2 regions of the Arthrobacter globiformis genome follow, and region 2 is predicted to be linked to the other one. Evidence: riboswitches for the same ligand, from Rfam matches in the RefSeq annotation. Region 2 holds a riboswitch; the other holds the start of a gene.
What was found. Region 2 has a riboswitch for thiamine pyrophosphate ahead of thiD (bifunctional hydroxymethylpyrimidine kinase/phosphomethylpyrimidine kinase). Riboswitches for the same ligand answer to the same signal wherever they lie in the genome.

Region 1 (3,478 bases), 440 kb from region 2:
CGGCGCTCCCAGCGGCATGACGGCCGATGCACCCAGGGTCTCCAGCCGAAGCGCCAAAACGGGATCGTCATTGGTGTAGGCGAAGACCTTGAAGCCCCGGTTGACCAGCTGCTCGGTGGCGTCCACCAGCTCCACGGCATCAGGCAGGAGCGTGTGCTCATCGGCTATGACTTCGAGCTTGACCCAATCGGTCTCCAACGCTTCACGGGCCAGCTCCGCCGTCATGACAGCGTCCCGGGCCGTGAAGCAGCCGGCGGTGTTGGGAAGCACGCGGATTTTGTGGTCCACCAGCAGCTGGAACAGCGAGCCGGTTTCGGCAGGCGAGTAGCGCCGCATCGCAACTGTGGTCAGCTGGGTGCCGGACGCGAGCAGCGCTGCGCCGAGACCGTCCAGGCTTGGAGCGCCTCCGGTGCCCATGATGAGCCGCGAAGTCAGCTCCACCCCGTCAATGACCAGGCTGTCTGTTGTTTCAATCATTGTTTCTGCCATCGTCTTCATCCTCCCTGGACTGCCGTGACAAGTTCGATCTCGTCGCCGTCGGCGAGGGCGGTGGCGTACCACTGGCTGCGCGGCACGACGGCCGAGTTGCGGGCCACCGCCACACCCAGCCGCTGGCCGTCGGCGGCCTGCCCGCTGGCGGCCAGTTGGCGCCCCGTGACCTGGCTGACGAGTGAGGTGACGGAGGCGCCCTCGCTTACTTCCTGTTCAACGCCGTTCAGTGTGATGTTCATGCTGGTTCCTTGTTCTGGTCAGATGTGACGCGGGTCAACGTGACAGTGCCCGCTGCTTGCGGTGTCCCTTGGGGTGATTAGCCGGGGACGGGGCTGAGAACAGCGGCAGATCCCAGTGGGCCCGGAAGCCCTGGTGAAAACCGGCCCGGCCGGAAGGCGGCCCAGCGCGGATCGGTGTTGCCGTCCATGAGCTGGCGGCAGATCGCCGCGGCGGCCGGGGTCAGCAGGACGCCGTGGCGGAAGAAGCCGGTGGCGATGATGAGGCCCGCCACGTCCGTGCCCGCACCTTGCCCGCCGGCCGGCACCCGGCCCAGCAGCGGGGCGTTGTCCGGCGTGCCGGGCCGTGCCCGGGCGGTGGCTTCGAGCAGCTCGAGTTCGGCGACTGCCGGCAGCAGTGCCTGGGCGTCGCGCAGCAGTTGGTAGACACCCCCGGCGCTGGTGCCCGGCACACCGTCCTCACGCTGGGTGGCGCCGATCACCACCGTGCCGTCCCCGCGGGGCACCACGTACACCGGCACTCCCCGCACCATGCCCCGCACCGTTGCGGTGAGCAGGGGCTGCAGGTGTGCGGGGACTCTGAGCCTGAGGATGTCTCCGTAAACCGGGCGCAGCGGCAGCTGCAGGCCTTCCGGGAGGTTCTGCAGGTGCGCCGCGGCCAGGCCGTTGGCCACCACCGTCTCGGCCGCCCTGACGGTTCCCCCGCCGGCCAGCCGGACCCCGCAGACCCGCGCGCCGTCCCAGAGCAGGCCGGCGGCGTGCTCCCGCACCGCGTATCCCTCCGCTGCCGCGATCTCCTGGCCATGGCAGGCCAGCTCGGCAGCAACCGCCCGGACGAGCTTCCGCGGATCCACCTGGTGGTCCGCCGGGATGTCCAGGGCGCAGGAGATCGCGGGGCTGAGCAGCGGCTCCCGGGAACGTGCCTCCCGGATGGTCAGCGGTTCAACGTTCAGGCCGTAGGCCCGCTGCACGTCCCGCAGGTCCATCAGGGCCCGGCGGTCGGCCGGATCGGCACCCACCGCCAGGGTCGGCGTCGTCAGGTAACCGGCGTCCTCGCCGGCTGTGAGCGTGGCCGCAAACTCCGGCCATCTGGCGGAGGATTCCAGCATCAGTTCCAGGAGCCCTTCCTCCTGGTAATGCAGTTCGCTGACCGGGGCGAGCATGCCGGCCGCAGCCCAGCTTGCACCGCTGCCCGGGGCTTCATCGATGAGCACCACCGACCGGCCGGAGCGCCGTGCCTCCCAGGCGATGCCGTGGCCAACCACGCCGCCGCCAATGACGGCTACATCTGCCTCAAGTGCGCCGGGCTCCAAGGCTCCCGCGGAGCATTCGTCGCCGCTGGTTTCAGGGTTCATGGAATTCCTTCCCTACGCCGGTACTAACCGGATCAGGTCAAGCGGTCGGCTCTGACGCCCTCTCAGCCCTGCGTCTTTATGACAGCAGCAACGGGCTCCCGCGGTACCTGCCCAGTTTAGAGGAACTAAGGTGGTTGCCATGACCGTGCACTCTGCCCACACCGCCGCCCGCCTGTACCTCTGCACCGACGCCCGCAAGGACCGCGGGGACTTTGCGGACTTCGTGGACGCGGCGTTCGCCGGCGGCGTGGACATCATCCAGCTGCGGGACAAGAGCATCGAGGCGGCCGAGGAACTCGAGCTGCTGGAAGTAGTGCATGCCGCCGCCCGCAGACACGGCCGGCTGTGGGCCGTGAATGACCGCGCCGACATCGCGTCCATCGCCGGTGCACCGGTGTTCCACGTCGGCCAGAAGGACCTGCCGCTCCGCGCCGCCCGGAAGCTGCTGCACGATTCAACGGTGATCGGGCTGTCCACCCACAGCACGGACCAGGTGGATGCAGCCATCGGCGCTGCCCACGGGCGCAGTGGCCTGGACTATTTCTGCGTGGGCCCGCTGTGGGCCACCCCCACCAAGCCCGGGCGCGCCGCCGTCGGGCTCGACCTGGTGCGCTACGCGGCGGAGGCCGTTCGCGCCGCAAACGAGGAACGGGTTGGCGGCCTGCTGCTGCCCTGGTTCGCGATCGGCGGGATCGACCGCACGAACTTGGAGCAGGTCCTGGCGGCCGGAGCCAGCCGCATCGTCGTCGTGCGGGCGATCACCGAGGCGTCAGACCCGGCAGCAGCCGCGGCGGAACTGCTCGATGCCCTCGACGCAACGTACCCGGCCGCCGTCTCGTAACCGAGACGGCCCGATCCGCGGGCGGCGAGTCCTGGAGCTACCCGCTCAGGCCCAGCTGGACCATCCGCCGGGAATGGTTCTCCGCGACTTCGGCGGTGATGCCCCGCACCAGCTCGCGTGCGGTGGCGTCCGTGGCACCGGGCTCCGACTCGACGAACAGCTCGCTCAGGAAGGCGTGGTCGTGGCCCACGCGCTGGGCCTGCGTGATCGCTTCGCCGAGGAGGCGGCGGCCCCACAGCGCCAGCCTGGACGCGAGCCGGGGGTCGTCCGCCAGCGCCCCACTGAGCCGTTCCCGAAGCACGGCCGTGGCCTCTTCCGACGACTGGATCTGCTGGATGAGGTCACGGGTTCCGGCATCCACAAACCGGGCCACGGCCCGGCAGAAATCGGCGGAGACCGTGTCCACCACGTAGGCCTTCATCAGGGATTCGTACCAGTCCGCCGGGCGGGTCCGCTCGTGAAAGTGGTCCACGGCGGACTGGAATGGCAGCATCGCATGTTCGACGTCAACGCCCATCCCCGCCAGCTTGGCGCTCACCAGTTCGTAGTGCTGG
Region 2 (3,478 bases):
CCACGACATCAACCGTCTCCGTGCCCAGTGGGAGGGGATTGACAGCCAGGCGAAGTCCACAAAGGTCCTCGCCCCCGAACTCCTCTACGGCGAACCGGACCTGACCATCAAGGTTGTGCGCGACGTCTTCAATGAGGACTTCTCCAAGCTGATCGTCTCCGGCGACGAAGCGTGGGACACCATCGAGGCTTACGTCACCTACGTTGCCCCGGACCTGGTGGGCCGGCTCGAAAAGTGGACCAAGGACGAGGACATCTTCTCCGCCTGGCGCATCGACGAGCAGATTCATAAGGCGCTCGACCGTAAGGTCTTCCTGCCGTCCGGCGGCTCGCTGGTCATTGACCGGACCGAGGCCATGACGGTGGTTGACGTCAACACAGGCAAGTTCACCGGCAGCGGCGGCAACCTTGAAGAGACCGTCACCAAGAACAACCTTGAAGCAGCCGAGGAAGTTGTCCGCCAGCTGCGCCTGCGCGACATCGGCGGCATCATCGTCATCGACTTCATCGACATGGTGCTGGAGTCTAACCGCGACCTGGTCCTGCGCCGCATGGTGGAATGCCTGGGCCGCGACCGGACCAAGCACCAGGTGGCCGAAGTGACCTCCCTGGGACTGGTGCAGATGACGCGCAAGCGTATGGGCACCGGCCTACTGGAAGTCTTCGGCGAGCAGTGTGAGGCATGTGCGGGCCGGGGCGTCGTCACCCATGACGAGCCGGTAGAGCACCGACGCGCCAACACCGTGGCCGCTGAACACCACGTGCACCGTGCCGAGGTCCAGCCGCCGGCCCGTACAGAGCGGAAGCGCCGCCGGGGCAAGGGCGGACAGCCGTCTGCCGAGACTGCTCCGGCCGCCCCTGCAGCACTGCACCACCCCGAACCGTCGGAGGCGGAGCGCCACGCCAAGGCTGAGGCCACCCGCGCTGCCCTCGCCAACATCGCCGCAGCGGCCCACGCCGCACACCTGCATGAGGAAGAAGCAGCGCACAGTGCCGCAGCGTCGGGTGAGGCCGCCCGGCCCGCCGCACCCGCTGCCGCCGCGCCGGAAAGCCCCGTGGTGCACCGCGCTCCGGAAACGGAAAGCGTCTCCGGACGGCCCGGAGCAGTGCTCACCTTCGGCGGCGAGAAAGTGATTCTTCCGTTTGTCGATCACAGCGAGGAACCGGTCAAGGATGCGCCGTCCCTGACGCTGGACCGCCTGGAGGAAGCCTTCGCGCACCTCGGCGCTCCGGTTGCCCCCGCCGAAGAGGAGGAGGCCAAGGACGAGGCTCCCGCGCCGGTCCGCACAGAAGCCCAGCACCCGGAGGGTCAGCGGGCCGAAAGCCAGTCCGCGGGTAAGTCTGCGGCACGGCAGCCGGTGGAAAGCCCCGCAGCCCCGTCCCGCAGCCGCCGTCCGCGCCGAAACCGCAGTGCCAGCCGCGCCCAGGGTACAGCCAACGAGACATCCGTGGAACACCACGAGTTTGCTCCGGCTGCCGCCGCCGGGCACTCGCACGAGGCCAAGGCACCCGAAGCAGGCAATGCGCAGACGCCCAAGGCGGCTCCGCAGCCGGCCAGCGAACCGATCATTCTGGGGGTCGGGGTACCCGCCTCAGAACTGTAGGACAAGCGGACTCTGAGCTCCCCGGACTCCGGGGTGACTGACTTCCGAGCCCACCAGTAAAAGGTCCGGCACCGCGGCTGCGGTGCCGGACCTTCCTGGTTCCGGGCATTCGTCAGCCGGCAAAGGGCAGAAGGCAGAGAGCAGGGGTCAACGGCGCCCGCGGAAGCCTGTCGTAAACGCCAAATTTGGCGCCGCGCGCCGAACGAACCGCTAGGCTGGAGGACTGACACGGGGTGCCGCGCAAGGGCCGGCTGAGATCCAAACCCGTTGAACCTGTCCGGTTAGCACCGGCGAAGGGATGTCTTCCTTGTCATCTGCATCACTCCTGCCCGCACCCGCGGCCGCCGACAAGTCGCTTCTGGAAACCGTTGGGCCGGCCATTCAGACCTCCCGCGACGTTCCCCGGGTCCTGGCCATCGCAGGCTCGGATCCTTCCGGCGGCGCAGGCATCCAGGCCGATCTGAAAAGCATTGCGGCCCACGGCGGCTACGGAATGGCTGCAATAACGGCCCTCACTGCGCAGAACACCACCGGCGTGTGCGGCGTGCACGTTCCGCCGGCTTCCTTCCTGTCAGCGCAACTGGACGCTGTCAGCGACGACATCCACGTGGACGCCGTGAAGATCGGCATGCTGGGCGATGAACGTGTTATCGCAGCCGTCCGCGGCTGGCTAGAAAAGGTAAGGCCCGGCGTCGTGGTTCTCGATCCGGTGATGGTGGCTACCAGCGGTGACCGCCTCCTCCAGGAGTCTGCAGAGGCAGCCCTCCGGAAACTGCTGTCTCTGGCGCACCTGATCACCCCGAACCTGCCCGAATTGGCCATGCTGCTCGGGGAACCGGAGGCCGCGGACTGGGCCGCCGCCCTTGACCAGGGCAGGCGGCTCGCGGACCGGACCGGTGCCACGGTCCTCGTCAAAGGCGGGCACCTGAAGGGCTCAACCTGCCCGGACGCCCTCGTGAACACGGCCGGGCTGCTGTCGGCGGAGGTGGTGGAGGTTGCGGGCGACCGGATCAGCACGCGGAACAGCCACGGCACCGGATGCTCGCTCTCCTCGGCCATGGCCACGGCACAGGCGCGGCTGGGCGACTGGGAAGCGTCACTGCGGGTGGTCAAGCCCTGGCTGGCCGGAGCCCTCCGCACCTCCGGGCAGCTCGAGGTGGGCGCCGGCAACGGACCGATCAACCACTTCCACCACGTGACCCAGCCCGAGGGCAGGGGCGGGTTCGCGGAACTGCTGCGCGCCGAGACCGTTGCCGACCTGGAAGACATCTATGGCCTGGGCTTCATCCGTGGGCTTGCCGACGGCACCCTCGCGGAGAAGGAATTCGCGTACTACCTGGCACAGGACGCCATATACCTCAACGGCTACTCCCGGGTCCTGGCCAGGGCCAGTGCGCTCGCGCCAACCGAGTCCGAGCAGCTGTTCTGGGCGCGCTCCGCCCAGCAATGCCTGGAAGTTGAATCGGAACTGCACCGCAACTGGCTCAGCACGCGCATCGTGCAGCCGGGGCTGGGCCCGGTCACGAAGGCTTACGTCGATCATCTGCTGGCGGCTTCGGCGGGCGGCAGTTACGCGGTGCTGGTTGCCGCGGTCCTGCCTTGCTTCTGGCTGTACGCCGAGGTGGGGGAGACCCTGCATGCCGAATATGTGGCCGCCGGAGCACAGGCCGGGCACCCGTACGCGGAGTGGCTGCGGACTTACGCCGATGAGGACTTCGCTGCCGCCACCCTGCGGGCCATCGAAATCGCCGACGACGCCGGCCGTGCCGCGTCATCGGGGGAGCGCAAAGCGATGATCACCGCTTTCCGGCAGTCCTGCCGGTACGAGGTGGAATTCTTCGACGCGCCGAGTCGCCACAGCTGAGCGAAAGCGGG

Region 1: another riboswitch for thiamine pyrophosphate. It lies ahead of thiO (glycine oxidase ThiO); the one in region 2 lies ahead of thiD (bifunctional hydroxymethylpyrimidine kinase/phosphomethylpyrimidine kinase).

Annotation. Positions count from the first base shown of each region.
Region 1 is NZ_JAUSXI010000001.1:3,912,448-3,915,925, forward strand. Features, by position in the region: gene QFZ33_RS18140 (thiazole synthase) at 1-477, opposite strand, end outside; gene thiS (sulfur carrier protein ThiS) at 495-731, opposite strand; gene thiO (glycine oxidase ThiO) at 809-2,083, opposite strand; TPP riboswitch at 2,075-2,195, opposite strand; gene thiE (thiamine phosphate synthase) at 2,223-2,924, shown strand; gene QFZ33_RS18160 (ferritin-like fold-containing protein) at 2,962-3,478, opposite strand, start outside.
Region 2 is NZ_JAUSXI010000001.1:3,474,637-3,478,114, reverse strand. Features, by position in the region: gene QFZ33_RS16110 (Rne/Rng family ribonuclease) at 1-1,603, shown strand, start outside; TPP riboswitch at 1,823-1,919, shown strand; gene thiD (bifunctional hydroxymethylpyrimidine kinase/phosphomethylpyrimidine kinase) at 1,902-3,467, shown strand.